DNA from 2 places in the Schinkia azotoformans genome. Region 2 is predicted to be linked to the other one. Evidence: riboswitches for the same ligand, from Rfam matches in the RefSeq annotation. Region 2 holds a riboswitch; the other holds the start of a gene.
What was found. Region 2 has a riboswitch for preQ1 ahead of queF (preQ(1) synthase). Riboswitches for the same ligand answer to the same signal wherever they lie in the genome.
Positions count from the first base shown of each region.

Region 1: another riboswitch for preQ1. It lies ahead of queC (7-cyano-7-deazaguanine synthase QueC); the one in region 2 lies ahead of queF (preQ(1) synthase).

Region 1 covers NZ_JARSMD010000046.1:31,120-47,157, forward strand. The annotation lists gene P9E47_RS20970 (hypothetical protein) at 1-272, shown strand, start outside; gene P9E47_RS20975 (sensor domain-containing diguanylate cyclase) at 540-1,898, opposite strand; gene P9E47_RS20980 (winged helix-turn-helix transcriptional regulator) at 2,387-2,716, shown strand; gene P9E47_RS20985 (cupredoxin domain-containing protein) at 2,993-3,511, shown strand; gene P9E47_RS20990 (cbb3-type cytochrome c oxidase subunit I) at 3,538-5,019, shown strand; gene P9E47_RS20995 (SCO family protein) at 5,012-5,617, shown strand; gene P9E47_RS21000 (hypothetical protein) at 5,644-6,228, shown strand; gene P9E47_RS21005 (SulP family inorganic anion transporter) at 6,303-8,066, opposite strand; gene P9E47_RS21010 (ArsR/SmtB family transcription factor) at 8,155-8,490, opposite strand; gene P9E47_RS21015 (cation diffusion facilitator family transporter) at 8,772-9,710, shown strand; gene queE (7-carboxy-7-deazaguanine synthase QueE) at 9,744-10,463, opposite strand; gene queD (6-carboxytetrahydropterin synthase QueD) at 10,456-10,944, opposite strand; gene queC (7-cyano-7-deazaguanine synthase QueC) at 10,945-11,610, opposite strand; PreQ1 riboswitch class I at 11,664-11,707, opposite strand; gene P9E47_RS21035 (4Fe-4S binding protein) at 11,887-12,867, shown strand; gene P9E47_RS21040 (TIGR01777 family oxidoreductase) at 12,932-13,822, opposite strand; gene P9E47_RS21045 (anti-sigma factor family protein) at 14,037-15,104, shown strand; gene P9E47_RS21050 (RNA polymerase sigma factor) at 15,246-15,815, shown strand; gene P9E47_RS21055 (zf-HC2 domain-containing protein) at 15,799-16,038, shown strand, end outside.
Region 2 covers NZ_JARSMD010000017.1:130,099-146,136, forward strand. The annotation lists gene ribD (bifunctional diaminohydroxyphosphoribosylaminopyrimidine deaminase/5-amino-6-(5-phosphoribosylamino)uracil reductase RibD) at 1-835, shown strand, start outside; gene ribE (riboflavin synthase) at 837-1,487, shown strand; gene P9E47_RS10405 (bifunctional 3,4-dihydroxy-2-butanone-4-phosphate synthase/GTP cyclohydrolase II) at 1,513-2,706, shown strand; gene ribH (6,7-dimethyl-8-ribityllumazine synthase) at 2,723-3,190, shown strand; gene queF (preQ(1) synthase) at 3,315-3,716, opposite strand; PreQ1 riboswitch class I at 3,726-3,769, opposite strand; gene P9E47_RS10420 (hypothetical protein) at 4,011-4,202, shown strand; gene P9E47_RS10425 (DUF420 domain-containing protein) at 4,272-4,808, opposite strand; gene P9E47_RS10430 (aspartyl-phosphate phosphatase Spo0E family protein) at 5,108-5,290, shown strand; gene P9E47_RS10435 (hypothetical protein) at 5,546-5,698, shown strand; gene P9E47_RS10440 (biotin transporter BioY) at 5,835-6,422, shown strand; gene P9E47_RS10445 (leucyl aminopeptidase) at 6,491-7,993, opposite strand; gene P9E47_RS10450 (divergent PAP2 family protein) at 8,112-8,588, shown strand; gene P9E47_RS10455 (3D domain-containing protein) at 8,641-9,345, opposite strand; gene P9E47_RS10460 (YuiB family protein) at 9,458-9,775, opposite strand; gene P9E47_RS10465 (NAD(P)/FAD-dependent oxidoreductase) at 9,843-11,066, opposite strand; gene P9E47_RS10470 (NAD(P)/FAD-dependent oxidoreductase) at 11,438-12,436, shown strand; gene P9E47_RS10475 (HesB/IscA family protein) at 12,491-12,847, opposite strand; gene P9E47_RS10480 (DUF2225 domain-containing protein) at 13,204-13,911, shown strand; gene P9E47_RS10485 (YuzB family protein) at 14,004-14,243, opposite strand; gene P9E47_RS10490 (DUF1462 family protein) at 14,289-14,609, opposite strand; gene P9E47_RS10495 (NifU family protein) at 14,714-14,953, shown strand; gene thrB (homoserine kinase) at 15,136-16,038, opposite strand, start outside.

The sequences.
Region 1 (16,038 bases), on a different contig from region 2:
TTGAAAATAACATAAAAACCTCTGATAGTGATATTAATATAAATTTTAATGAAATTAAGGTTGATCTTCTTGATACAAATTCGACAATATCAATTGGGGAAAGCACTCAATCCGGGTGGGCATCTCAAATAAAAGGCAACTTGGGGAACGGACAATTTATTGGAGATAATGTCTTAGCGGACAGCCTAAATGTCATCAAAGATGATGATATCATTGATGCACCAGTGCAACAGCGCTTAATAAACTTTTCACCAACTACAGAAATAGGGTGATGGGGCCTTGAGTGATCAAAAAGAAGAAAAACATTGCATAAGATGCCATCATCTTGCCGAAGAAAAAGATCAATTTTGTGTTCGATGCGGAGCACCGTTAATTAATCGCTGTTCAGATTCTAAAACGAGTGGCAAACACTGTTGTGGGCACACAAATAGGTCTGACGCGGCTTTTTGTGCAAAATGCGGATTTGAAACAGTTTTTAGGCAGCACGGGCTACTATAGCACTTTTTCGCACTTCTAAAGCGAAAAAGTGCTATTTATTTTTATTGGACAATTTTTTGTTTCAATCCCGGTGAATTATCGGTTGTAATATCGCTATATTGGGTCACTTGATTTCTTCCATTTTCCTTTGCATGGTACAAGGCTTGATCTGCCAGGGAAATTAAATGGGTTGATCTTCTATTTCCATTGGACGGAGTCATTGTTGCAACACCAACACTAATCGTAACAAATTTATTAACCTCTGAGGTTGGGTGTAAAATCTTTAAATCCAAAATCATTTTTCTTAAGGTTTCAGCTTTTGTTAACGCAACCTCTTCACTTTGATCCGGTAGAATAATAGCAAACTCCTCTCCACCGAACCTGGCTACAATATCCGATGAATCACCATATAGCTCGCACAATTGCCTGGAGATATTTTTTAAGCACTTGTCACCTTCCAAATGACCAAAGGTATCATTGTAATTTTTAAAATAATCAATATCAAATAAAATGAGTGAAATCACTTTTGAATAATATCTAGCATTGGCCCATTCCAATTCTAATGTTTGATCAAAATACCGTCGATTGTATATACCGGTATGGCCATCCAGGTCGACTAAGGATTCCATTGATGAGAATTTTTCATGTAATTCTATTCTCATCGTATTTATATTTCGAATGAGTTCAGCTAATTCATCTTCCCTTTTATATGGAGGTATTCCAACTGTAAAATCTTTTCTTGTGTAGGCCTTCACACTATTATTTAATAATAGAACGGGTTGAATAATCGATTTTGTTTGTCTGTTAATGATAAGTACATTAAGAATAATGAGTAAAATCGAAATAATAAATAATGTGTTTCTTGCTTCGGAAATTTTGTCTTTGTAAGTATTTCGGTATGTATCTCTTAATGTTGCGGCGACGATTTCTGCTTCATGAAGTGATTGGCGGAAGTCATCAAACGATGCCTTAGATTCTTTATATAACTCCACCGTAGGCTGTTCTCCGTTTTTAGTCATCGTAATTAAAGGAGCACCATATTCCTCATGCCATGACTGTCCTTTTTTGATAACATCTTCAATTGACTTTTTAATATTTGGGGGCTGTGTTTCAAGCTTTCCGATAAGAAAATCTGTTGCATTATTGTATTCTTCTGTACTTTTTTCAAAAGAATCCAAAAAAGTAGTTTCCTTTGTTAAATGATAACCACTTTGTGCACTTTCTTGGTTTAATAATGATACGTATAAAATATGTAGTGAATTTTGAAGTTCATCAATCTCTATCTGTAATCTTGCATTTGTTGAAAATTGATGATCGATTTCCAAGTAACTAAAAAATACATAGATAAAGAAAACAATCGCAGAAATACTAGTAGTAATTAAGAGTTTCCTGCCAATTCTCCCGAAATTTAAAAATTTCATTCTATTTTTCTCCAATAATATGTCTTAGTTTTTTTTACTTTTGATATTTATATTTTCTTTCATTATTTTACAGAATAATAAACAATTAAAATAGTCCATTTAGAAATATTTTACAAAAATTTCATATTTTATATTTCAAAAATTATTCCTAAAACGACGACAAAAGTTGAATTTTTCAGTGTTAAAATGATTATAACAAAGATTTCAATTTATACCTTAATATGTATGAAGGGAGTTTTCGAAGATGGAAAGCCGCAGAAATAGTATTCGTAACCATAGAAGCTATGAACGAAAAAAAGCAAAAGAAATCTGGATTGAGCGAAGTAAATCTTTCTTCATTACTTGCTTCTGCTTAAGTGTAATTGTGTATATTTTATACAATATATAGTGACCTTTAGTTATTTCATATTAATTAGTTATTATATTTATTATTGAAATATGGTAACAACATTACTTTTTGTTTATAATAAAGGTAGAGGTGAATTTGTATGAGTAATTATGAACTCTGCCCTAAATTTGAAGCAGCTATGCAATTATTAGGAAAACGGTGGATGGGACTTATTATTTCTCAATTACTAGTTGGACCCCAACGATTTGGAGAGATGGAATCAAGTTTACCAATCAGTGGGAAACTTCTTTCTGAAAGGCTAAAGGAATTAGAAAAATGGGGTGTTGTAACGAGAAATGTCTATCCTGAAATTCCGGTACGCATCGAATACGAGTTAACAAAACGTGGTAGAGAGATGGAACCTATTATTAAAGCGATTCAGTATTGGGCAGAAAATTCCATGGATCATAGTAACTTAGATGAAAAATAAGAATATAAATAAATGATAAACCGTCTGTCAAAAATTGTACAGACGGTTTTTTTGCGTATTTAACACTATTACGATAGTTTTTATTACTCTATTTATAAAAATGTAAATTACTGTAAAATTTGTGAGCAATTTGTGAAGTTTGTTACAGATGAAGTATTTTAAATTTTATATGGTTATTTCGAGAGCAACTGTAGGGGGTGCGCTTCTAAAACGTAAGAAACCTAAAAAAACAAAATGAAGAATTGTATTAAAACTTTTTATTAAGGGGGTTCATTTATGTATCAACAAGCAGCTTGGTTTACGACCATTATTTTCATCGCTGGTATTATTGGAGTATTTGTTTACGTACTAATCAATTCAAGTCAAAAAGAAGAGTATGCTTCAGTAAAACATAAAGGGCATACGGTTCAAAAATTTTATTTTCTTGGTTTAATTGTTGTGCTTGGTATTGCAACAACCATTACACTTCAAGATCTTCCTTTTGATAGAGCAAAAGCACAAGAAAATCAAATTGAAGTCGATGCAACTGCTATGCAATTCGCTTTCGAATTATCGCAAAATGAATTCAAAGTTGGGCAACCCATTGTTTTTAATGTAACAAGTAAGGACGTCAACCATGGTTTTGGAATTTATGATGACAACATGCAAATTGTTGCACAAACACAAGCAATGCCTGAATATACGAATCCAGTTTATGTAACATTTAAAAAACCAGGTACGTATAAAGTTTTATGCTTGGAGTACTGTGGGATTGCCCATCATGTAATGCAAGCAACAATTACAGTAACAGAATAATAATTATTTAAAGGGGGTAACGTCATATGAGACCTATTACTGATACAGTCAATAGTTCAACAAGAAAAAGTGTTGTTTTTCCGACCCTTTTGGGCAGCGTTCTTATTTTACTGATGATGGTTGTGGGTTTAATCATGCTATTAAATCAAGGGAAATTAATTACCATTTCCGATGGTTTTTTCTATAAAATTATGACTCTACATGGAACTGGAATGATCGGTGCAGGAGCTCTGGCCGGAACAGCCATCATGTATTATTTCACAAGTCAATATATTAAATTAAGCAAGGCCATTTTTGTATCAAATATCGTTCTTTCTATTCTGGGAGTCGTAATGGTTCTTATTGGTATTTTCGTTTTTGATTTTGCGGCAGCATGGACTTTCCTTTATCCTCTTCCAGCCATTTCAGGTGGAATGTGGGGAGCTGCCGGAGCAGTTTTCTACCTTGGAGGTATGACTGTTCTCGGTACCGGTTTCCTTTTATTTTACCTTGATACAGGAAGAGCCATTATTAAAAAATATGGAAATCTTGGTAACGCATTAGGCTGGCCAATCATTTTCGGTAAAACAATGAAAGAAGAACTTCCTCCAGCAATTGTGGCGGCAACAATGGTTACAATTGTTAATACAGCTGCTTTAGTATCTGGTGCAGCAGTCCTAATTATGAGTATTATTAATGTGTTTAATCCCAGCTTTACGATGGATCCACTTTTAGCTAAAAACCTAATTTATGCATTTGGACATATTTTCGCAAACTCTATCATTTATATGGGTGTTATCGCTGTTTATGAAGTTTTCCCTAAATACACTGGAAGACCCTGGAAAACATATGGCACTTTCTTAATTGCATGGAATGCGTCTACATTATTTACAATGATTATTTATCCCCACCATTTATTAATGGACTTTGCTGTACCAAAATGGATGTTGATCCTAGGTCAAGTTCTTTCTTATGCAAATGGACTTCCAGTTCTTGTTGTAACAGCTTTTGGTGCATTACAAATTATATTTAGATCTGGTATTAAATGGGATATGCCTTCAACCTTATTTTTTATGTCCATGTTTGGTTGGGTTATGGGTGTAGTTCCTGCTATTATCGACGCAACAATTGCAATCAATCACGTGATGCATAATACAAAATGGGTACCTGGACATTTCCATATGTACATGGGTATCGGAGCTGTCGCAATGATTTTTGGTTTTATGTATTATGTCCTTAAAGTTGAAGGACTTAAAATGTCTTCCTATCTTGATAAATTAAGCTTCTGGGTATACTTATTATTCTTTGCAGGATTAACTTTCTCATTCCTTTACAGCGGAAAACTAAGTGCACCAAGACGCTGGTCCCAGCATTTCCCTGAATGGGTTCCTGCTGACCAATTAGGTGCAGTTGCTGCCATTGGTATTATTTTTGCAACATCTGTATTTATCATCCGTTTTGCGGTATCAGCAAAACAAATTGGTACACAAAAAGATGAAAAAGAAACAAAGGAAAAGTTATATGCGTAATCTAGTTTCTATTCTCATCGTACTTATAATTGGATTATTAGTTCTATGGGAAGGAACTGACGGGCTTCACGCTTTTACGGCGGAGAAAGCCCGTCAAATTGATATTACGGAAACCGCTCCCCTACTTCCGAATGTTAGCTTGGAAGATGGTGACGGTAAGAAACTTCAGCTTCATGATTATAAAGGCAAAATCGTTCTGGCAACGTTTATGTATACGAGCTGCGGCGATGTCTGCCCTATTTTAGAAATGAAATTTAAAGAGGTTTATGATGGTTTGCCTAAAGAATATTTAGGGAAAGAAGTTGTTTTTTTAAGTTTTAGCTTTGACCAAGAACGGGACACTCCTGAAAGGTTAAAGGAATATGGAAAACATTTTGATGTCGATAGTGTCACATGGAAAATGGTGCGATTCACCGACTATGATGCCCAACAAGCATTTTTAGATTTAATTGGTGTGATCGTCATACCGAATGAAACTGGCGGATATGAACATAATTCTGCTATCTATATGATTAATGAAAAAGGAAAGCTTGTTGAGATTTTTGATTATCAAAATCCAGATAAAGTTATTAAAAAAGTTAGTTCTATAATTGGTTAAAATTTTCAGATCAGGAGGAGAAAAAGATGTTTAAAAGAGACGCAACATTGGGAACCGGTTTGTTCATTCTTTTAGCACTTCCTCCAGTTAAACAATTAATGGAATCCCACATGGTTGGTCAAATGATTATCCAGCTTCCCCTGCTCGTTCTAGCTGGATTTTTTATGGGAGAAGCCATAAAAACAAAAATTTCAGTTGAAAATAACAATTCCAAACTCAATGGAGTCGCCGGAATTCTCTTGGCTCTTTTCACGATCACCTATTGGATGCTGCCAAGAGCAGTGGATGCTTCTTTGAATGATGTAGTGTTTGGAATTCTAAAATATAGCACGTTACCGTTACTAGCAGGAATTCCAATCAGTTTGTGTTGGAAAAGGTTACATCCTCTTTGGAAAAGTTTTATATGGGCCAATAATATTTCAATGTTTGGTGTTTATGGATGGTTGTATATTATATCACCGGTACGGCTTTGTAATAATTATCTACTTGGTCAACAAGTACTATTAGGCCAGATCTTTTTATTGATAACGGCTCTGATTATACTTTACTTTATTTTCCGATCTTTTGTAGGTGACCACCGTGCAAACTATATAGTAAGTGAAGAAAACTAGGTTCTTAAAAAGTTCACCAAATTAAACAAGGCAGATTTAACATGTTATTATGTTAAATCTGCCTTTTAGTTTCTTTAAACGATTCCTTTTTGACTGTTGCGCCCTACTCCCTTTTCAAGGCTCCCGGCACGTGATAGTTGTTCGCATTCGTGAAATGCAAAATGCTTGCAGCCTAAACATTTATTTGTTTCAATTTCCTTCAAGGCAAAATTAATCGCTTCCCCAGTATGATTGAAAAAGTGATTTTCACCAATTTCATCGTATAATCCTGACTTTTTCAATGTGTCCAATAATGGTAAAACAGCTCCGGAAATTAATACGGTGCCGCCCTGCTTCTTAAAGTGACGGATAATGCTTCTAAGATTTGCCTCTCCCGTTGTATCCATAAAAGGAACTTTTCCCATTCGTAAAATTAATACCTTGGGTTTGTAGTGGATTGTTTCTGTAATTCGTTGTTCAAAAAACTGGGCAACTCCGAAGAACAGCGGACCTTCGATCGTATAAATGCTTACTTGTGGACAGTCATGTGTATCGCTCACAACATGAGGCTGGACTGGTTGATTCTTTTTTGTATGGTCCGGTAACACCTTCGAAACAATTGGCATTTCGCTCATTCGTTTTACAAATAAGACTACGGCTAAAATAAGTCCGACCTCGACCGCTGTTGTTATATTTGCAAATACGGTAACAAGGAAAGTCACTACCAAAATCAGTGAATCCCCTGTTTTCATTTTTAATACATGTGAAAATTCTTTTCGTTCGCTCATATTCCATGCAACGATCATTAATACTGGTGCCATACTTGCTAATGGAATATGTGACGCATATGGAGCAAACACGAGCAATGTAAATAGCACAAATACACCGTGAATGACACCTGATAATGGAGAAACCGCACCTGTTTTAATATTCGTTGCTGTCCTTGCAATTGCACCAGTTGCTGGGATTCCCCCAAATAATGGTGTAATGATGTTGGCTACACCTTGACCGATTAATTCACGATTACTATTATGCTTACTATTCGTCATTCCATCCGCAACTACAGCTGATAATAATGACTCAATTCCACCCAAAATCGCGATAACAAAGGCTGGTGCCAATAATTTTTCAATCCGCTCCCAAGTAATCTCCGGTAATTGAAAGTGCGGAAGTTTACTTGGTATTTCACCAAAAGCCGTGCCTATCGTTTCGATATGTCCTGAAAAGAAGATCGTTGCCACAACACTTGAAACAATTAAGCCAACCAATGAACCGGGTACTTTAGGTAATATTTTCGGTGTAATTAAAATAACTAATAACGAAAGTAATGCTGTAAATATGCTATACATATTGATTGTATCAATATGCATTATGATTTCTTTCATATTATCGATGAATTTTTCATGCTTCTCTAAGTCAGTCAGCCCGAGAAAATTACCAATTTGTCCTGAAAAAATGATAACAGCAATTCCAGCAGTAAAACCTATTGTAACTGGACGTGGAATAAATTTAATTAAATTACCGACTTTAAAAATACCCATCAGGCAAAGCATGATTCCCGCCATAAAGCCGGCTAGTAATAGGTCTGTATATCCATACGTAATAACAATCCCAAACAAAACCGGGATAAAGGCACCCGTAGGACCACCAATTTGAAACTTGGAGCCTCCAAACAAGGAAATCAAAATTCCCGCAATAATCGTTGTATAAATCCCGTATTCCGGTTTAACCCCAGATGCAATTGCAAAAGCCATACCTAATGGAATGGCAATAACCCCTACTATTATTCCTGAAATTAAATCCTTTTGAAAGTGTTTAAGTGTATACCCTTCGAATCGCTCAATAAATAAGCTTCTCACTACTGACCCTTCTTTTCTTTATACTTTCTCCACTCTAGATTATTTTTTCCCCGTTTTTGTGTTCACCCAAAATTTATGGCCACCCAAACTAATTTGTTTTTTGATCATCTAACCCTTCGAGCACATTAATAGCATCAATTAAATGATTATTAAATATTTCCTTAGCAACCTTTAATAACTCAACAATGGCCGGGTCCCGCAGTGAATAAATCACCCTTTTCCCGTCTTTTACACCAACGACAATATTCTTCGTTCGCAACACACTTAGCTGTTGTGACACGGCAGAGCCCTCACTATTAAGGCTAGTTTGAATTTCGTTTACACTTTTCTCCCCCTCCGATAATATTTCCAAAATTCGAATTCTCAAAGGATGTGCCAACGCTTTGAAAAATTCAGCTTTAAATTGGTGCATATCGTTCCACAAAAAATCGTCCCCCTAAAAACCATTGAACATGCAAAAGATAGTTTCACATATTCAAATATTTGAATATGTATGGATTATACTGCCGATTAAAGAAAAATTCAAATACTTTTTATAAAAGAAATGGATACAACAAGGTCCTATTAATAATTATTATCAATAATATTAAATTTTAAACTATATACTATGAATATCATTATCAATTAAAATAATAAGTTCTCAATTAGAATTGACAATAGCATAACCTAGAATTATGATTAGCGTAGAAGGGAGATTTTAAAAAAATGAATAGATATGATTTTCACCACCTAAGCCATGTAAAAAAACAAAATGAATCTAAGAAAACATTATGGATAACGTTAATATTAACCTTATTTTTTACGCTCGTTGAAGTTGTTGGTGGGATATTAGCCAATTCCTTGGCACTTTTATCTGATTCGGCGCACATGCTGTCTGATGTACTGGCATTGGGATTGAGTTTAACCGCTATTTATTTATCTACACGTGAATCAAATAATAAATATACTTTCGGTTACCTTCGTTTTGAAATTTTAGCTTCATTTTTAAATGGGTTAGCGTTAATAGTCATAGCGATTGGAATTTTTATCGAAGGCATTAAAAGAATCATAAATCCTCAGGAAATCAATTTTGGATTAATGTTAGGGGTTGCTGTTATTGGTTTAATTGTAAATATAGTCCTTACAATTGTATTAATCCGAAGTACAAAAAAAGAAAATAATCTAAATATCAAAAGCGCACTATGGCATTTCATCGGTGATTTATTAAACTCCGTTGGTGTCATCATATCCGCTATTTTGATTTACTTTACAAATCTTAACATCTTTGACCCAATTATTAGTATTGTCATCGGCGGAGTCGTCTTTACTGGAGGCGCTAAAATTATCCGTGAATCCTTCCTTATCTTAATGGAATCAGTGCCGGAAGAATTCGATCTTGATCAGATTCGTGCTGATATTGGAGCTATAGAAGGTGTTAGAGATATTCATGAATTGCATCTTTGGACAATTACGACGGATCACCATTCCCTAACAGCGCATGTTTTTATAAATAAAGAACAAAATCCATTTGATGTTGTATCAGCTATTAATCAGATGTTAAAAGACAGATATGGCCTTAAACACAACACCGTGCAAATTGAACATCCGAGCATTAACGAACATGGACAATATGGTTATGATTTTTTAAACAAAGAAGCGCCGTAACGATGCGCTTTTTTGTCTTTGTTCTTCTTTATATTAGACACCTCTTTTATTCCCCCATACGAGTGCATGAAGCTGAGGCAATACTCTTACATCATTCATTTGTGGACTTTCCATAACCTTATTTATCAGCCACTCATATTTTTGAAGCAATTTTTTTGTCAAAAGGTCATTATCAACAGTTGTTATATCATCATTGCCAACTTGGAGATAAAAAGGAACATCTCTGTATCGTTCACGAATTTTTATAGCATACTCAAAATCAACATCATCAAATACAACAACCTTTATTGTTTCATTCCCAACTTCTAAAAGTGTGGCAACTATCGAATCCAGTATTTCAAAATTCGTTTCCATCCCGGAGCTAGGCGGCTTTGGTGAAAGTGTAAGATCATCAATATTCTTCATCCAATCCTGCCACTTCGAGCCTTGGGTCTCAAGAGCGGTTTGGATTCCTTTTTCATTCAAAAGACTAACTAATTCTCCAATTGCTGTGATCAAGGCTGGATTTCCGCCCGAGATGGTCACATGGTCAAAACGATTGCCTCCTAACTCAAAAAGCTCATCCCAGATTTCTTCAGGAGTCATTTGTTTGATTTCATCTTTTGCAGAACCATCCCATGTAAAGGCTGAATCACACCAGTTGCAATGATAATCGCAGCCAGCTGTACGAACGAACATTGTTTTTCGTCCAATGACAGCGCCCTCACCTTGAATTGTCGGTCCGAAGATCTCTAAAACAGGAATCCTACTCAAGTTCCATCCACTCCCTTTTAGCCTCGGCATAGCTTGTCGGAGTTTCATACAATCTTACAAATTCAACCCGCGCCCCGTCATATTGATTTTGTCTTTTTTCTAATGACTCTTTCATTTTTTCATAAATCCAAACGACCATATTTTCTGCTGTTGTATTCATTTTCGGAAGTGTTTCATTCAAGTAGCGGTGGTCTAAATAGATCTCTATTTCCGCTTTCCAAATGTCCTTTATATCTCCGAAATCAATGGCCAGACCAATTTCATTCACAAATCCGCTAATTCCAAAAACAACTTTGTACGTATGCCCATGAAGATTTTTGCATTTCCCATCATAGCAATGTAAATGATGGGCTGCATCAAACGTAAATTCTTTGCTTACTAGCACTCTTTTATTATGATATTTCAACTGATTCCGATTTATATCCTTATCTATTTTTTGAAGGTCCTCAACAATTCGAAAGCCGAAAATTTTGTTTTCCATTTATTCAATCCCCTCTTTCAAGGAGTCCATATATTGATCCAACCCTGCTTTACGAAGCTTACAAGCCGGACATTCGCCACACCCGTCAGCAATAATACCGTTATAGCAAGTTAATGTTCTTTCACGGACAAAATCCAATGCCCCGAGTTCATCTGCCAGCTTCCACGTTTCTGCTTTGTTGATCCACATTAACGGTGTGTGGATGACAAAGGTTTGGTCCATGGATAGGTTTAAAGTTACATTTAATGATTTTACAAAAATATCTCGACAATCCGGGTAGCCGCTAAAATCGGTTTCACATACACCGGTAATGATATGCTTTGCTCCCACCTGGCTTGCTAACACACCGGCAAATGATAAAAACAGAAGATTTCTGCCAGGCACAAAGGTATTTGGTAACTCCCCATCCTCACCAGCTTTTACTTCAATATCATCCCTAGTTAAAGCATTAGGTGCCAACTGATTTAATAATGACATATCTAAAATATGGTGCCTAACACCAAGTTCTTTTGCAATATCCTTGGCCACCTCTATTTCTAAGCGGTGGCGCTGATTATAATCAAATGTAACAGCTTCCACCTCTTTAAAATTCTTCAAAGCCCAAAATAAACAAGTTGTACTATCCTGACCGCCACTAAAAACGACGATTGCTTTGTCATTTTTCATGTTTCCATACTCCTTTTCAATAGAAAAAAACAGCAAACTAAGAAGAATGCTGTTCCTTCTTAGTTTTTTAGAGAGGGTAGCTAAGAACCTCTACCGTATAATCAAATACGCCTTGGCGTATTTGTGCCCGGTTTTTGACTTAATTATTTTTACTATACCATATTTCTTGTCATTGGTGTGTTTTTAAAAAATTCTAAGTTATTTTTCAACATTTATAAATGATTTACGTGTATAATTCCTTATTATGGAATTAAAAAGCAAAAAGGTGGTGAAAGCTTGAACAAAAAAAATCAAGAATGGAACTTACAACAGAAAAACTTTGTTTTACCGGTTTGTCTGCTACTCGTTTTTTTAACTATAGCGGTTACGCTTTGGTTAACAAAGGATAATATGTTTTACCTTTTTAATTTTTCATACATTGGCATTTCTATAGCTTTAGGAACATTATTAACCGGTATTCTACCAAAAAGAATAAAACAAAGGGGCCGGCTTGTTACTCAATTTTTAGTAGGCTCTTACATGATATTTTTCCTCGGTGTTTACGGCAAGGAAAATATGCAAATGGAAGGATTTTTCTTTTACCTCTTTATAGGTGTGTTTATCGGTGCTACCATCCATTATTTAGTTGCTAAAATTGGCGGGACATTGATATTCGGGCGCGGCTGGTGTGGCTATGCTTGTTGGACGGTAGCTATTCTTGACCTACTTCCGTGGAAACAGCCAAAAGAAGGGCGAATACGTCATTTAAGCTGGTTTCGGTATATCCATTTCTTTGGATCATTGGGATTAGTTTTATATGTCATGTTTGTTCTTCAAAAAACACCGCAATTGGAATCGTTAGAAGAGATGTATTGGTTTTTAATCGGAAATGTAGTCTATTATATTGTCGGTTTTCTACTCGCCTTTTTTCTTAAAGATAATCGTGCGGTTTGTAAGTATTTTTGTCCAATCCCGGTTGTTCAAAAGATCGGTTCCCGGTTTTCTCTATTAAAAATAGAAATTACACAAAGTAAGTGTGTTGAATGTTTTGCCTGCGAACGAGTATGTCCGATGGATATTAAACTATTGGATTATATGTATGCCGGAAAAAGAGTGCTATCAACTGAATGTATTTCGTGTACAGCTTGTATTCACGTATGCCCGACGAATGCCATCGATTATACAGCGGGATTTGATGCAGGTCTTGCTGAATATTTGCGCTACAAAGGGGAGCCGATTGCGACAAGGAAGAATCGAAAAATAGATATTAGTTTATAAAAATACTCTAGGCGCTTACCTCTGTTGGTTGAGCGCCTTGTTTTGATTGAAATTCTTAGTTTTTCTAAAGCAGATCCTTTATTGCCAAATCAATTGTTGGATAGGTGAAAGTAAATCCGGACCCCACTGCCCTTTTGGGTATTACCTTTTGACCATTTAACACCATCTGGGACATTTCGCCTAACATGACACGAAGGATCAACGAAGGCACATGAAAAAAATGAGGTTTTCCCATTACGGAGGATATAGCACGACCAAATTCATCATTTGTTACAGGTGAAGGTGCTGTTGCGTTAACCGGTCCATTTATTTTTTCGTTAGTAACACAAAACTCAATAAGTCGAACAAGATCTTCAATATGAATCCATGAAAGCCATTGCTTGCCACTTCCGATTCTTCCACCAACAAAAAGCTTATAAGGTAGCAGCATTTTAGGTAGTGCACCCCCGTCAATCCCCAAAACAACACCAAGCCTTAACTTAACAAGGCGGGTATATTGTTCAATTGTATCCGCAGCCCTCTCCCATTCATAGACAATCCGCGCTAAAAAATCATTATTGCTAAGCGGGCTATCCTCATCATATTCATCACTATCCGACATACCATAGATTCCAACAGCAGAGCTGTTAATTACGACCTTCGGTTTGCTTTTTAATTTTTGAACAAAATAAGCTACTTTTTTTGTTGAATTAATTCTCGATTCCAAAATTCTCGTCTTCGCCTTGGGTGTCCAGTATTGGTTGATCGTCTCACCAGATAAATTGACAAAGGCGTCTGCCTCTTCAAGGGACTCTATATTTTCTTGGAGCTCGCTCCAAGTCACATAACGGACTAGCGAATCTTGGCTTTGCCGCTCAGAACGAGAAACAAGAACAACTTCATTTCCTTTTTCTATGAGGTAAGAGGTTAAATGTTTCCCAATAAAACCACTGCCTCCGAAAATGATAATTTTCATATTTACTTCACCACCGTTAATTAAGAAGGACTAATTAAAATCATAACTTGTAAGTGAATAACTCTCAAGTCTCTAGGAAAGCTCATATAGACAATACTATAGGAAGAAATCTGCGCATATGTTATAATCGGATGCAAGAGTAGTAAGGAAAAGGAATTTCGGAGCGGGAGAATAAATTTTATAACTCTCGCTTTTGTTGTGGAGGTGTTTTTTTTTGAAAGAAAGACATATTTTGGTGAAGGAATTGCTAAGCCTATACATAGATGACATGGTTGATTCAAAAGCAAAGGAAATCATCGAGGAGCATTTACAAGAATGTGATGAATGTCGAGCTGAACTTACGGGATTACGTGATGACAAGGACTTTTCCATCGCATTTCATGATGAAGAAATAAATGAAGACAATACAAAGCAAAGTGAAGTTGCTTTTATTACAAGAGTAAGCAAATATCGAAAAAAAATCATGTTATATATAACAGCATTTTTATTATCGTTCACGATCGGGAGTTGGTATTTAAGTAAAGAACGTGCCGAAGAAAAGTGGCAAGCCAAACAGAATAAGGCCAATCAGGAACTGGTTAAACTTGATAGTGAGTTAGTATCATTATCTCCTCCCCAAGAACAGATCATGAAAAATTCGGGTTTGAATCTACAGTTAAAGACAAAACAAATTTCTACTAATGAAACCATCTTTTCTTATACATACCAATGGTCTAATCCAAATATTGATTTTGTCCAGGAAGATATTTACTGGCCTAATACATTAATTGCTATGGATTTAACGAACAATACAGTCCTTACAAATAAAGAAAACAAAAGCAACTTTGGAAATTCCCTTCTTGAAGAGACGTGGACACTAGCAGGTATTGAAAAAAACACCGAATTTATCGGAGTTGAGCTACCAAATCTAGCGGTTTTTTATAAAACATCAGATCTTTCTTTTCCTCTTCAACAAGGAAAGGAGACTGTCATTAATAAAGAAATAAGTATTAATAATGTTCGATTTTTAATAGAAAAAGCTTCAGTCGAGGATTCAAAAATAAATGTTTACTATAAACAGCTTGATGAAATTCAGGATGTTGGATTATATGAATTAAGTCTTAACATAACGGATGCGAACGAAAAGAATTGGAGTAAGGAGCCTAAAATAGACTTTCAAAATGACGAGCAACGGATTTTTACGATTCCAATCTATAAAGATATGAAAAGCCCGCTTACACTGAACGTAAAGCATGCCGTTTTAATTATTCCTGGAATGCATTATAAATTTATGATTTCCTGACAAGATAAGCCTTTTAGGGATATTTTTCCTTAAAAGGCTTTGTTTTCTTATTTTAAAGATTTTTTTAATTTTTTTAAAACTTACTGTAACCTTTTACATGTTTTTGTTACTACATGGCTGAGGGGAAAGGAGGAGGATTGCTTGGCTCTTTTTGACTCATTTCGAAATGGGAAAAAGGTTAAACATTCAATAATGGATGATTTAACCGACTTTTATCATAATCATCGCGCGATTGTGTATATGTATTTTTTGAAGGTTACAGGCTCAGAAGATGCTAGTGAAGAGCTAACACAAGAAACCTTCTTTCAAGCTGTTACATCGATTCATCGTTTTAAAGGTAATTCAAGTTTAAAGACTTGGCTCTTACAAATTGCACGAAATATATATCGGAATAAAGTGAGATCCTGGGTGAAGGATCGGAATCTGTTTGACGATGAGGATGTAAACGAGCAAGGCGATCACTCTTTTGATCCGCAAACCGTTTCATTGCAAAAACAAACCAAAAAGGATGTCCAGGATATTCTAACGAAACTGCCCGAGGATTATCGTGATGTTCTGATTTTTAAAGAAGTTCATGGTCTATCACATGTTGAAATTGCCGAAATTTTAAATAAAACACCCCAGACAACAAAAGTGCTTTTGTATAGAGCTAAGCAAAAGTTTAGAGATTTATACAAAAATGAGGTGGTTTTTTATGACGAATCAATGTGAGATCGTTCAGGATCTTTTACCGCTATATATTGATCAAGAACTTTCGAAGGAATCGCAAGTTTACGTAGAATCACATCTTGCTACATGTAAAGAATGCAGTGCCCTTAAAACTGAATTACTTAAGAGCAAACAGTTTGATTTGAAACTACAAAGATCATTAGGTAGTAAAAGCAATTCCTCTCCCCAAGAGCTAGCTTTTATAAACAGAATTACGAAATGGAAG
Region 2 (16,038 bases):
CTTAATAAAAAGTGAAGTGAAAAGAGTAGTTATAGCGTCTACTGATCCGAATCCACTTGTAGCTGGGAAGGGAATTGAAAAGCTGAGAAAAGCTGGAATTGAGGTAGATGTCGGCATTTTACGAGAAGAAGCGGAACAGCTAAACGAAGTATTCTTTCACTACATCTCAACCGGGATGCCCTATGTCACATTAAAGTCAGCGACAAGTCTTGACGGAAAAATTGCAACTGTTTCAGGTGAAAGCAAGTGGATTACAAGCGAAGAATCTAGACTGGATGTTCATAAATACAGACATCAGCATGATGGGATATTAGTCGGTGTAAATACAATTATAAAGGACGACCCCGAATTAACAACCAGACTTCCATTAGGCGGCAAAAATCCGATTCGCATCATTCTTGATACAAATTTAAGAACACCGCCGGGTGCAAAAATAGTAAACGATAACAAAGCACCAACATGGATTATCGTTGGAAAAAATGCTGCCGCTGAGAAAATTCAGACCATGAATGAAAAACAAGCTCAGGTCATTGAAATGTCGTTTGATACACTGAACATTCATAACGTTCTGAAGCTTCTTGCTGAAAAAGGAATTACCTCCCTATTTGTTGAGGGTGGTTCACAAATCAACGGCAGCTTTATTAAGGCTAAAGCGATCAATCAAGTCATTACCTATATAGCTCCCAAAATAATTGGAGGGACATCAGCACCTACATCTATTGGCGGGGAAGGCTTTGAAAAAATGAACGAAGTCCTTTCTTTACAAATAAAATCCATCGAAACAATCGGACCGGATATAAAAATAATCTCAAAGCCTATCCGAAAGGAGGAGTAAAATGTTTACCGGAATTGTTGAAGAAAAGGGAACAGTTAAATCGATAACAAAATCAGGTGATGCAATTAAAATGTCGATTCAAGCTCCTAAAATACTAGAGGATGTTCACTTAGGCGACAGCATTGCAGTTAACGGCGTTTGTCTTACTGTAACGACCTTTGATAAACATACATTCTCAGTCGATTTAATGCCGGAAACGGTAAAGGCTACTTCATTACGGGATCTCACCAACGGATCTAAAGTCAACCTTGAAAGAGCAATGGCCGCTAACGGGCGATTTGGAGGACATTTCGTTTCAGGCCATGTTGATGGAATCGGTACAATCATTTCGAAGAAGCCTGTATCCAATGCCGTTTATTATGAAATTGAAGTAAATGAGGAATTGCTGCAATATATGCTTCTTAAAGGATCTGTCACAGTCGATGGTACAAGCCTTACGATTTTTGGTCTAAGTGATAAATCATTTACGATATCGCTTATCCCACACACTCTTTCTGAAACGATCCTTGGTGCTAAAACACCTGGAGATATCGTCAATATTGAATGTGATATTTTAGGGAAATATATAGAAAAATTTTTATCAAAAGGCAGGATGAACAAAACGGGAGGTACAATTACCAAAGCTTTTTTAGAAGAAAATGGCTATAAGTAAAGGTAACGAAAGTGAGTGATGGAACATGTTTGATACGATTGAAGAAGCCATTAATGAGCTTATCCAAGGTAATGTTGTCATCGTTTGTGATGACGAAGATCGAGAAAATGAAGGTGATTTTGTAGCATTAGCTTCAAAGACAACACCTGAAACAATCAACTTTATGATTAAGCACGGGCGCGGACTTGTTTGTGCTCCAATATCTGAAGAGATAGCCCGCACTCTTAATTTAGTCCCAATGGTTAACCGAAACACGGACCCACATGGAACCGCATTTACTGTCAGTGTTGATCATAAAACATCAACAACAGGCATCAGTGCTTTCGAAAGAGCAACTACGATCCAACAATTAATTAATCCAAATTCAAAAGCTAGTGATTTCAAAAGACCCGGTCATATTTTTCCGTTAATTGCAAAAGAAGGCGGTGTTTTACGAAGGGCTGGTCATACTGAGGCTGCGGTGGATTTAGCGAGACTTTGCGGGGAAGAGCCTGCTGGTGTTATTTGTGAAATCATCAAAGAAGACGGCACAATGGCAAGAGTTCCCGATCTCCGTCAAATTGCAGATGAATTCAATTTGAAAATGATTATGATCAAGGATTTAATTAAGTACCGCAATCATAAAGAGCAGCTTGTAACACGAGAAATTGAAATTACCCTACCAACTGAATTCGGGGAATTCAAAGCCTACGGCTACTCCAATATTCTCGATTCCAAGGAACATGTTGCCCTAGTGAAAGGTGATGTAAGCGGAGATGAGCCGGTATTAGTACGTGTTCATTCCGAATGCTTAACAGGCGACGTTTTCGGTTCATACCGCTGTGATTGCGGACCACAGCTGCACGCTGCCCTTTCGCAAATTGAAGAGGAAGGAAAAGGCGTCCTTTTGTATATGAGACAAGAGGGGCGTGGCATCGGTTTATTAAACAAGTTAAGAGCGTATAAACTACAGGAAGAAGGCTATGATACAGTTGAAGCAAACGAGAAACTTGGCTTTGCTCCAGATCTCCGTGAATACGGGATTGGCGCCCAAATTTTAAAAGATCTTGGAATTAAAAATATGCGCTTATTAACGAATAATCCTCGCAAAATTGCTGGTCTTGAAGGGTATGATTTAACAATTGTAGAACGCGTGCCAATCCAAATACCGGCACGAAATGAAAATGCAAATTATTTAAAAACAAAATATGAAAAGCTTGGACATATGCTTAAATTCTAATTAGGAGGAATTCGTCATGGGGAAAGTTTTCGAAGGTAATTTAGTAGGGACAGGAATTAGAGTAGGGATCGTCGTATCACGTTTTAATGAATTTATTACAGGAAAATTGCTAACAGGCGCACAGGACGCTTTAAAAAGACATGGCGTTGATGATGATGCGGTTGACGTTGCCTGGGTACCGGGTGCATTCGAACTGCCACTAGTGGCGAAAAAAATGGCTGAGTCCGGAAATTATGACGCTGTCATTACTTTGGGCACTGTAATTCGTGGAGCAACCACACATTATGACTATGTTTGCAATGAGGCTGCTAAAGGTGTATCTCAAGCAGGAATGTCTTCAGGAATCCCGGTTATTTTCGGTGTTGTAACAACTGAAAATATTGAACAAGCTATCGAAAGAGCCGGTACGAAAGCCGGAAATAAAGGCTGGGATACCGCTGTTGCGGCAATTGAAATGGCAAACTTAATGAAAAACTTAGGGTAAATAGAAAAGCGCAAGCGCCTTGCTCATCGCCGTACAAACTGGAGGAGTCCTGAAGTTTGCTAGGCGATAGGCGCTGGAGCTAAACATAGAAGCGCAAAAAAGGAGAACCGATATGGTTCTCCTTTTAATTTTCTCTAATCGCTTGAGTCTCTAATTCAATGCCGCCTCTGGCTGTTTGGTAAACAGTAACAACAACCTTTTTCGGATTGATCGCATAAACAATATCATCAGCAATATTGGCCGCCAACGATTCACAATAGGCACCATGATCACGATAAGACCATAGATAAAATTTTAACGACTTAGATTCAATACATAGTTCATTCGGAACATAGGAAATCTCAACACGTCCAAAATCCGGTTGCCCTGTTTTGGGACATACAGCGGTAAATTCCATTGCTCTGAATGTTATTTGTTGTACATTTGGTGCTGGAAATGCTTCACCCTTTAATACTTCACGGCTTTCCTCAACACTTCCTGGTCTTGGCATTGGACCGGATCTTGGCAAATAGTAATTTTCTTTCATTTTATATTCATCTCCTTAGTTTTTTAAAGCAGGATTTTTCGAACTGCTGCCATTTATTGAATAAGACAAACGACATATTATTATACCACAAAAGTCATTATGTGTATTTTAAAAATATTTATTTAAAACTTTTTTAATATTTTATGTTAATTTTATTGTAAACCTATTAAATCAAGGAATAACTGTCCCGCCAAAAACACTTGTCACAAAATCGACAAATTTATTAAGCCCTTAATGCCGTATAATATTACTAAGCAGGGTATTATTACTAATACCTAAAAGGGAGAGGGTAAGATGACGGTAACTTATACAATTATGATGTTCGCCACATTAATTGCATTACTAGTTTGTGGCTACGCGGTTGGGATGATTTCGGCAAAGTTCAGCAAAACAAATCTATTAAACTTCATTCCTGTTTTGATCGCTATTCTAATGATCAACATCGTATTTGCCCTAGTAGAAATGTCACGGGTCGGAAGGATTTAACGTGATAATATCACTAAATAAAGTAAAAAAGCTGTAGGACCATTGTCTTACAGCTTTTTTACGTTTAGTTTAGTAATAAGGTGCAATCATAATGTAAACAAGGACACCCGTTAAGCTTACATACAACCAAATCGGCATTGTCCAACGTGCTATTTTACGATGTTTTTCAACCTTCATATTGAAACCTCTAGCAACTGTTACTAATGCCAACGGAACAATGGCCGCCGATAACACGATATGAGTTAATAGAATAAAATAATACACATATCGGATTATTCCCTCTCCGCCAAAAGCAGTCGATTCAGCCATGCCATGGTAGGTTACGTATGATACTAAAAAGAGGGCAGTCGTTGTAAATGCTGCTAATATAAAGCGCTTATGGAGTTTAATATTTTTTTGTTTAATTGATACTAAAGCTGCTACCAAAAATACAAACGTAAAACTGTTGAACACAGCATTCAAAAACGGCAAAATCGTTAAGTCAACATCGCTTAATGTATCATATTTTGGCATAAAATACAGAAAAGCTACAAGTGCATTGATTACAATTGTCAACAATACAATGATAGGTGTGAAATTGCGTTCTTTAACAGAATGGTCATTCATTCCCCGCTCATCTCCTCTTAATATTCCTTTTGTTATATCTTTCCCTAATTATAGACTATTTCCCAGTAAATACCGACTTTAAAAGCAAAATAGTCATAGTTTTGACACAAAGTCTATTTATAATATATATATATTTGTTTTTATTATAGAAGTTTGCAGCGAATAATTCCACTTTTTCATTTTTTATAGTGCATTATGACTAGTTTTGTCGAAGCTATTATATTATTTTTCAAAATATGTAATAATAGATTTACAGTAAACAGTACTATTTTTATAGGGAATTGCGGGGAGAAGAACAAATGACTAATGTAACAGGAAACGTTATGTTACTACAACAACAGATAGAGACAAAAAGAAAACAAATGTTCAATTATGCAGCTACTTACGGCATTAATAGTAAGCTTACATTACAATGCAGTCAAGAACTTGATATTTTATTGAATCGTTTAAATTATAAGTTGTATCATAAACAAACGGCTTGAAGGACTGAAGAAAAAGTGTCTGGCATCGATAAAAAATAATGCTGGACACTTTTTCTGTGTGAGAGGGACTCTCCCTTCTTTCTGCTCTCTATAGATCCACCTATCATTATAATGCCCCCTTTTTATATTTTTACACTTCAGTAGTTGTCGCAAAAAGTTTTAACTTTCTAAAAGTATAAAGTCGCCCCAATTTCACAAACTAGAATCGATGAAAACGTCCTGCGTTTTCAAAATTTCACTTAAGAGGTGAAGACGATGGCTGAACATGCTGGAAGAGGAAAAAAGTCGAAAACTCCTAAAAAAAAGGTCCATGATGGTCTTCAAACAAATATTGAGACAACAGAGTTCTCAAGTGAATTTTCTAAAGCACAGAAAGACCAACATGGTTATAAAGAATTTTTCAATTAGCATGAGCAGAGAGATAGGGGCCCATCCCCTATCTTTTATTTTTTCGTTTTATTGTTAACCTATTATAAATTTAAGTTGACAATAATCCAACCCCCATACTATTATTAAATTAACAAATTTTGAAAGGGGAACACGGATGAAACGTTTTAGGACGATTGATTTAACAATGGTAGGGGTATTCGTTGCATTGATGGCGATTGGGGCTAATACAGCATCCTTTTTAGTCATAGGCGGTGTACCCATCACGTTGCAAACCTTCTTCGCGATCCTTGCCGGGGCGATTTTAGGAAGTCGAATCGGGGCTTTAGCGATGATCGTTTATACTTTAGTCGGCATTGCTGGCGCACCCGTATTTGCACAATTTACAGGCGGGGCCGCTATTTTAATTAAACCGACCTTTGGCTTTATTTTATCGTATATTCTAGTTGCTTATGTTATTGGTAAAATCATTGAAAACGGCCAAAAGCCGACGATGCGCCGTTTTATTACTGCTTCTTTAATCGGTATGGTCGTCAATTATGTGATCGGCACGAACTGGATGTATTATGCTTATAAACTTTGGGCGGATGCACCAGATGACTTTAGTTACGCTATCGCCTGGGGCTGGATGATGTTTCCGCTGCCTAAAGACATCATTTTATCCGTTCTTGCCGGGGCAATGTCACCACGTATTTATGCTGTAGTCCAAAAATCAAATCCATTAGCGAAAGAGACTGTTAGCTGAATAGATTGAAAATCGCCTTTGGTTTTAGCACTTTAAGAGTGCAACCAAAGGCGATTTTTTCGTAAGTGCTAATCCTTATCCGCCATTCTTTCAGCTAAGGTTGCCAGTGTTCGGACCATGACACCGGTTGCCCCGGCTGGCCCTAAATCATAATCTTTTTTGGATGTTGCCGTGCCGGCTATATCGAGATGGACCCATGGTGTATCTTCGGCGAATTCCCCTAAAAATGCACCAGCCATAATGGCATGACCTTCACGTCCAGGGGAATTGCTTAAATCAGCGATTTTGCTATGGTTACGGACTCTTTCTTTATGAATTTCAAAATAAGGCAAGAGCCAGATCGGTTCCCCGGCTTCATGGGAAGCTTCCAAAACCTCTTCATAAAATTCCTCATGATTGGTCATGGCACCAGTTATTTCTTCGCCAAGGGCAACAATGACACCGCCAGTTAACGTTGCGATATCTACAATATAATTTGCCCCCTGGTGCTTTGCATATGTAATCGCGTCCGAAAGGGCTAAGCGGCCTTCTGCATCTGTATTTAATACTTCAATCGTTTTACCACTCATGGAGATAATGACATCATCTGGTTTGTAGGCTGTGCCGCTTATGACGTTATCTGTTGAAGGAATAACCGCGACAACATTTAAATCTGGTTTGAGCTCCCCGATAATTTCCATTGCCCCGAGGACTGCCGCTGCACCACCCATGTCCGTTTTCATCCCAACCATGCTTTCACGGGGTTTCAGGCTATAGCCGCCGGTATCGTAGGTGATCCCTTTCCCTACAAACGCTAGAACATCATCCCATTTTTCTTTACCATGATATTTAAGGACAATCATTTTGGGTGGTTCGACGGACCCTTTATTAACTGCCAAAAGCGCCCCCATCCCAAGCTTTTCCATATCTGCCTTTTCAAGCACTTCATAATCCATTCCATATTTATTGGCTATTCCAACCGCATAATCAGCGAGATCAGAAGCAGTCAGCATATTAGGAGGCAGATTGACTAAATTACGGGCTGTATTCGTACCCTTACCGTAGGTGTAGCCAACTGTTAGTGCTGCACGAATTTCGCTTTCCTCTTCACCAGAATAGACATCAACAGACTCAATCCGTTTATCAGGGATATTCGGTTTTTTCTTATAGTTTTCAAATTGATAAGCGGCCAAAGCCACAGCTTCTCCAAGGGCATGGGCTGCATCAAGCTCCTCAATTTCAGTTGTTATAAAAGTATCTAACACAAATAAAAGACTTGATAATCGATCTTTCTTTACCTGTTTTACTAGGCAGCCGAACAATTCGCGTAAGTCGGAAAACTTTAATTCCTTTTCCTTTCCAAGTCCAACAAAATAAATGCGCTTGAATCCGATTTTTCCTAATGTATGTATTTTAGAAATTACTTTTTTCTTTCCGCTAAGTTCCCCATTCCGTATTAATTCGAATAACTGTCCAGCAAATATATCATCTATTTCCTTGATGACTCCTTCAACTTTTTGATGCTCAAACAAACCAATAATAAGTGCTTCCTGCACTTCATTTAAGGCCAATTCCTCCACGACTTTAAACATTTTCGACACCTCCATTTTTATTATCCAATTATTAGAAAACAATTGCAAATTTCGAATGAATAACATGAATTATGATATAATTAAGAAAAGCGAAACCAAGAAAGGACGAAACGAAATTATGGAGCTATTTTCTAATTTCCCGCTTGGGGCAGCACTCTTTTCAATATTCTTCGCGCAATTCGTTAAAGTCCCGATATCATTAATTGCAACAAAGAAGATCGATTGGTCCTTATTAACTAGCACAGGTGGCATGCCCAGCTCTCATTCTGGTGCTGTCACAGCTTTATCGACTGCGATTGCACTACAAGAAGGGTTAAGTTCACCACTGTTCGCAATTTCCGTCATTTTCGGAGTCATTGTTATGTTTGATGCAACTGGAATTCGATACCATGCAGGGGAGCAAGCCACTGTTCTGAATTGGCTCGTCGCTGAATTCAATAAATTCGTGGAAGAGGCTAAAGCACTGCCTAAAAAGGAGAGCTTTGAAAGAAGAAAAGAACTGAAAGAGTTACTTGGCCACAAGCCGATCGAAGTCTTTTTCGGAGCACTAACCGGCATTTTATTAACTTTACTTTTGTATTATCTTCTATATTAAAAAAAGCAGCACTCTATTTTCAGTTAGAATGCTGCTTTTTCGCTCTTTTATACTAACCTTTTATGATTTGCTGTCTAAATACTTGCATGGACCGATCTTCATTTAAACGAACTAGTTCCTCTTCCGTAAGGGAGCCATCGCCTTTTTTAACAACATATACTTTCACTTCTTTTTTGCCCCACTTATTGTAAACATCATCAACTGTTTCATAATAAAGATCAATCTTATGACCTTTTATTGCTCCACCCTTGTCAGCAACAACCCCGTACCCGTAGTTAGGAATAAACAGGATTGTCCCAATTGGAAAGACATCCAAATCAGCTGCAACCGTTGAATAAAGGTCACGTTTAACCTTCACCCCTGAATAGGTAATGCCATACTCGGGATGATCTTCATCTTTGCCTGTCGATTCAACTCCCGCCGTATAACCAGTTGCCACCACCTTTTGTGAAGGGTACTTAGACCAATCGAAAGCCTCTTCAAGGCTCTGTGGCATTTCAACTGACTCACTTGAAATTGCCTTTCTTTCAACAACATATCTTGATAATCCTTTTTTCCCTAATGATAACTTCTTTGAAGTATGCTCCTTGTTTTCATAAACTACAGGACCTTGTTTAACAAATTTCGTTTGATACCATTCCCAAATTGAAAAATCTTTTGCTTGAACACCTGATATAGATTGAAAAGTAGTCAATAAGGCCGCAATAAACATAAAGGTCATAATGGTCCGTTTTAGTGTTTGTTTCCAAAATCTCACTCATGTCCACTCCTCTCTTAAACTATTTATTTCCAAAATGAAAAATAAATATACAGAAAAGAGTGTTAATTTATCCCAAAAATAAAAGAGACTGACATAAACCGTCAGTCCCTTAAAACATTTGATATCCATTTTTACGTAAGAATTTAATGACTACTCCTGATAAAATGGCTCCTAAAAATCCACTTGATAAAATAATGACGTCAGCCCCGCCTAAAGCAGAAAAGTTATCTGCTAGCCTTTTAAATGATTCAGCTGGTTCTGTAAAATATTTAAAAAAGCGAATTTTATCAACAATTAATATAACAACTATTGGATAAACAACAGCCATTAACCATGAAGTTCTGAGCAACATATTTAAAATAAAACCAATTCCCAAAAATAATACAATAAATAATAACATCGATACTAGCAACTGTGGAATACCCACTACAGATACCTCCCCTACACCTATTAGTTAGTTTACTTAAAGTGGGGGGAGCCGTCAATCAATAAAGTCAAAAGAAGTTTAGCTTTCCTTTTTTAAGAACTAATGAAAGGCCGCCAAGCTTCCACAGATAGCGGTTATCAATCATCTTTTTCATAATCGAAGCCTGTGTTCCATATAACTGATGATTGCCAAAGACAACACCCATAGCATCATCGTGACCTAGTGAGCAAACTGTGCCTTTAATATCCGGCACAAATGCTTTCAATTCACCCTCTTTTCCTCTAATTAACGCTGCTAGGTTAGCCGCACAGGTATCGGCCATTTGAATAGCAATTTGCGCGGTTGGCGGATAAGGGCGATTAATTTCCTCATTAATTAATAGTGCACAGTCACCAACGATAAATACCTCATCATAACCTGGGGCTCTTAAGTCAGGTTGTACTTTAACACGGCCACGCATTGCTTCAAATCCGGATTTTTCAACGATTGAATTCCCGCGGACACCAGCTGCCCAAACAACAGTAGCCGCTTTTATTTCTTCAACTACTTCATCTTTTGAAACAACAATTCCATCTGGCGTACATTCTTTAATGGCTGTTCCAATTTTAAATTCAACGCCACGTTGCTCTAAATGGTTCATAGCATATTCAACTAATGCTTGGTTGAATCCAGGTAAGGCTGTTGGAGCTGCTTCGACGCAGACAACACGGACCTTTTTGCGATCAATATCATATTCGTCACAGAGCTCAGGAATTCTATTCGCAAGCTCTCCTAAGAATTCAATTCCGGTAAAGCCCGCACCACCTACAACAATGGTTAATAATTCCTCGCGCTTTTCAACTTCATTATTATACTGAGCAAAACAAACCTCGATATGTTCACGAATAAGTCTGACAGAGTTAATGCTTGTAATTGAATAGGCATACTCCTTTAAACCTTTTATTCCAAAAGTTTCTGATTCAAAGCCCAGCCCAATTACTAAATAATCATAGGAAAGAGGCTCCCCTTTTTCGAGGATTACCGTTTTCTCTTGAGGCTTTATTTCAACTACCGTGTCCTTGATAAAATTAACCTTGCTTGGTTGAATAACATCGTTAATAGGGATACGAATTTTATCATGGTGAAGCGTTCCAGCAGCACCTTCATGAAGCCATGTTGATTGATAATGATAATTATGCTTGTTCACAAGTGTAATATTCGCTTCATTAACCCCTAAAGTTTTTTGTAAATTTACGGCAGTCATGATTCCACCATAACCTGCTCCTAGAATTACTACGTTTGGTCTTTTCAAGACAATCACATCCACCTTTATTTTAGTAGTTATATTTTTTGCATTTCATAACATTTTTATAATCTTGTTACCTTTTTCACAAACTTATCTAAAATTAAATCTTTCATTATTACATAATATGAAAGATTTCATCAAAAGTTTACTGGTTGTTCACAAATAAGTTGATTTTTTGTAACAAATTTTTAACAATATCTTCTTGAATTCATATTATTCCTTTCTCATGCATTTATCAACTATTTTATTTCAAAAATATTATGCCAAAAATTGTTTCTTTTCTGGATTGAATGTATTTCTAAATATTGTGAATTTTCATTATAAATATGCTAGAATAAAAATATATGTAAGTCTAGACTAGACTAGGGGGGAATGGCATGAAAAAAGATCCTAAAGTGTATGATATCACCATTATTGGTGGGGGACCTTGCGGTTTGTTTGCCGCTTTCTATGCTGGCATGAGACAAGCGAGCGTTAAAATAATTGAAAGTCTTCCACAATTAGGAGGTCAGCTGTCCGCTTTATATCCTGAAAAATATATTTATGATGTAGCCGGCTTTCCGAAAATCCGCGCTCAGGAATTAATAGATCGATTAAAGGAACAAATGAAAAAATTCGAACCTGCCATTACGTTAAATCAATCTGTTGATAAGGTTGAAAAATTAGAGGATGGTTCATTTAAACTGACAACGAATTCTGAGGTCCATTTTACTAAAGCGATCATTATTACAGCAGGTAATGGTGCCTTCCAGCCCCGTCGTCTCGAACTTGATGATGCGGCCCAATATGAAGGTAAAAATCTACACTACTTTGTTGATGATATGAATAAATTTCAAGGTCAGCGCGTTGTCGTATTAGGCGGGGGAGATTCAGCAGTTGACTGGGCATTGATGCTAGAACCAATTGCGGGTGAAGTAACAATTGCTCACCGCCGTGATAAATTCCGTGCCCACGAACACAGCGTTGAAAATTTAGTGAATTCTAAAGCGAATGTATTAACTCCATATAATCCGCTCCGATTAATTGGTGATGGAGAAAAAATAACGCAGATCGTATTAGCAGAAGCTAACACAAAAGAAGAAGTTACAATTGATATCGATGCATTAATCGTGAACTACGGATTTGTGTCATCATTAGGACCCATTAAAGAATGGGGCCTAATAATCGAAAAGAATTCAATCGTTGTAAATTCAAGGATGGAAACTAATATACCTGGGATTTATGCAGCTGGAGATATTGCAACTTATAACGGAAAAATTAAACTAATTGCCACTGGCTTTGGGGAAGCACCAACAGCAGTAAATATTGCAAAGTCTTACATTGATCCCGATGCAAAAGTGCAGCCAATGCATTCTTCAAGTATGTTTAATAGTTAGAGTTAAAAAAGAGCTAAGGCACCCTTAGCTCTTTTCTGCATTATTGGATTAGATTTAACACTCTTCTGGTGAGCCAGTACGTTCAGCAGTTCTAAATGACGAACCACAGCCACAGGACGCAATGGCATTGGGATTATCAATCGTGAAACCCCCGCCCATCATGTTTTGTTTGTAATCTATTTTCACTCCATCAAGCACTGGTGCATCTTCCTTATTGACTACAATTTTTAAGTTATGTTGTTCCAACAATAAATCAGCATCGGACTGCTCTTGTTCAAACCCCATCCCATATGATAAACCACTGCAGCCTCCACCTTTAACACCAATACGTAAAAACAGGTTTTCATTGCCTTCTTCTTTCATCATTCCGAATATATGACTGGCAGCTGCCTCGGTGATCGTAAGATTCATGAGATTAACCTCCTTTTGTTTGTGTATAACTTTTCATCTGGTTGATAACAGTATACTAATTTCCTACTTTTAATACAAAAATGTTGCTTAATCTATATTATTATATGGCATTTTTAAAAAATTGTTAGAAAGGATGTATAAAAGATAGTTTGATTGACCATAATGTTTTTATCCCCCGTTTCTCTAAATTTTGAAAGACACGTAATTTACCAAAAGGGAAATTACGTTGTTTTTCTTATTTTTTTGTCTATAAGGTAATTGGATGCAGTTCTTTTCGCGCATATTCCTACCTTCTGAATACAATTAGTGGTACATTAGAATTATTAGATTATATCATGATGAGGGGATGAACTTGAATGGCAAAAGAGTTATTAACACCTTTGTATGATAAAAAAGAAACATGCCCAAATTGTAAAACAACATTTACTACAAAAAAGATTCGTTCACGATTTATCAAACTCGACCATAGTGATACTGATTTTTGTCCCTATTATCAAGATGAAAATATCAGTCCCCTTCTTTATTTTGTCAAAGTATGTCCATCCTGCGGATATTCTTATACTGACCAATTTACTACATACTTCTATGAAGGAACTCAAGAAGCAATCCAGGAGGCCGTCTCTGACAAATGGGTGCCCCATAACTTTGGTGATGAAAGATCTATAAGTCAAGCGATCCAAACATATAAACTAGCATTCTATTGCGCCACACTAAAGAAGGAAAAATCAATTATTATTGCGAACCTTTTACTTCGTCTTGCCTGGCTCTGTCGGAAAATTAATAATCATAACGAGGAAAAACGTTTTACCGAACTGACATTGGAGCATTTAAATAAAGCCTATTTAGACGCTTACTATGGAAATAGTGAGGATATGACGGAAATTCGTGTTTTATATTTAATTGGTGAATTAAACCGGCGTTTGGGACGTTACGACCAAGCAATCTCTCATTTTTCAAAGGTCGTCGACATGCAAAATAAAACCCATGAAAGAAAGGTTGTTAACTTGGCCAGACAACAATGGTATGCGGCAAGGGATGAAAAGCGAAGCATGACAGAAAAGTAACAAAGCTTCCATCAGAAAATTGATGGAAGCTTTATCATTGTCTAGCTCCTCCAGTTTGTGCGGCGATGAACAAGGCGCTTCCGCTTTTCTAATTAGAACATTGGATTTTCATCTAAATATTTATAAATATTTTCTACCAACTGATCTGGAGTCTCACCCGAAACAAACTCACCGTTAACCAAAGCAAATAATGTATGGGCACATTTCCCGCAATAGCTAAGGCATCCATATTCAATGACATCAAGATTCGGATCCTTCTCCAATACTTCTCTAGCCTTTTGTGCACCACTTGCTAAGTTGCTGACACAAAATTCAATAAGTGGGTTAATCATATTACGACCTCTTTCACAACTAATCTACAAATAGAACTAGTTTTCTTATTTCGATATATATCCCAGTTTCTCCAACTTTGCAAATATTGTTTTTAGCTGAGGATTTCCTTCACCAACAAGGACATCGTTTATCACAACAGCCGGATAAAAAATATCCCCATTTTGAATAGATGCCACATACGGATCATTTTCAAAAGGCGGCTGTTCAATATCTATATAATTAATTGTTATGGACTGTTTAGGGTACTTCCTCGTTAAGGCCGCTTTAAGCCATTCAAACGTTTCCTTTGAAGAAGGAGAATGCAGACAGCTTGGACAAGGATGTTCACTCCCGTAAACTTTTATTTGCACATTTTGTTGACTCATATTAACTCCCCCTTGTTTTTTATTTTACTAAAACCCAAGTTGTTTGAATAGCTTTTTAAATTATCAACAATTATAATAGGGAGGTAAGGAAGGAGTCGATTATAATGAGTGAAAACAATACAATGATTCAGCAAGTTGAAGAAGTTTTAAACAAATTGCGTCCATTTTTACAACGTGATGGCGGTGACTGTGAATTAGTAGATGTAGAAGATGGAATTGTAAAATTACGCCTAATGGGTGCTTGCGGGAGCTGCCCAAGTTCTACGATCACATTAAAGGCTGGAATCGAACGCGCTCTTGTTGAGGAAGTTCCAGGCATTGTTGAAGTAGAGCAAGTATTTTAGAGAGAAAAGCGCAAGCGCCTTGCTCATCGCCGTACAAACTGGAGGGACTTCGACTGAGATAAAGGAAACTTGAATTGCGTTAGCAATTCTTAGTTGACTTATCGTAGGGAGGAGACCTGAAGTTTGCTAGGCGATAGGCGCTGGAGCTAGACAATGATGCACAACATCAAAAGAAAAAGCTGTCATTTGACAGCTTTTTCTTTTTTTTCTATAGACAAACCAGATTGGTCCACTTTCAATGTCTCAATTCTTGCAGTTGGGAACTTTTCTTGAAGGTGCTTCTGTATAGATTCACCTTTGCCCTTTGGTGCAAAGCAAATAATGGTCGGTCCTGCACCGCTAAGCGCTACACCATAGGCGCCCAATTCATCCGCCAATGAAAACACCATTCCGAGCTCCGGTATGAGTTCACCACGGTAAGGCTGGTGGAATAAATCTTTCACCATCATTTTCCCTGCCAGCTCCCAATTGGATGTTAACAATGCTGCTACAAGCACATTACTAATGCCACTTGCGAACACGGCTGTTTTAAACTCCATTGTTTCCGGGAGTACACTCCGTGCTTTTTTGGTCTCAAGTTCATAGGCTGGAATATAGACAACCATATCGATGTCAGGGAAGCCCGCATGAACCATATCTGTTCCATCTTCACGATGGCTGCCGATGATAAGACCGCCATATAAGGATGCTGCTACATTATCCAAATGACCTTCGATATTGCTTGCTCTTCTTAACTTTTCTTCAGCGGACAAATCAAGATTCAGAATTTGGTTTGCAAGTTCAATTCCGGCAACAATGGCTGCCGCACTGCTGCCGAGTCCCCTTGATAGTGGAATATCACTCGTAACTTCAACTCTGTGTGGTGGAAGTTCAAAGCCATAATCATCAGCCACAGAGGTAGCAACTTTATACATTAAATTTTCTTTTCCTTCTGGAAGTCCAGTAAGTTCTTCTGATTTAGAAATGAATTTCCATTCATCACTTGGTGTTACATCTAAAACTAAATAACGATTTACAGCCATGCCAACTGAGTCAAAGCCAGGCCCTAGATTAGCAGTACTGCCAGGAGTAGTTATTCTAAAAGC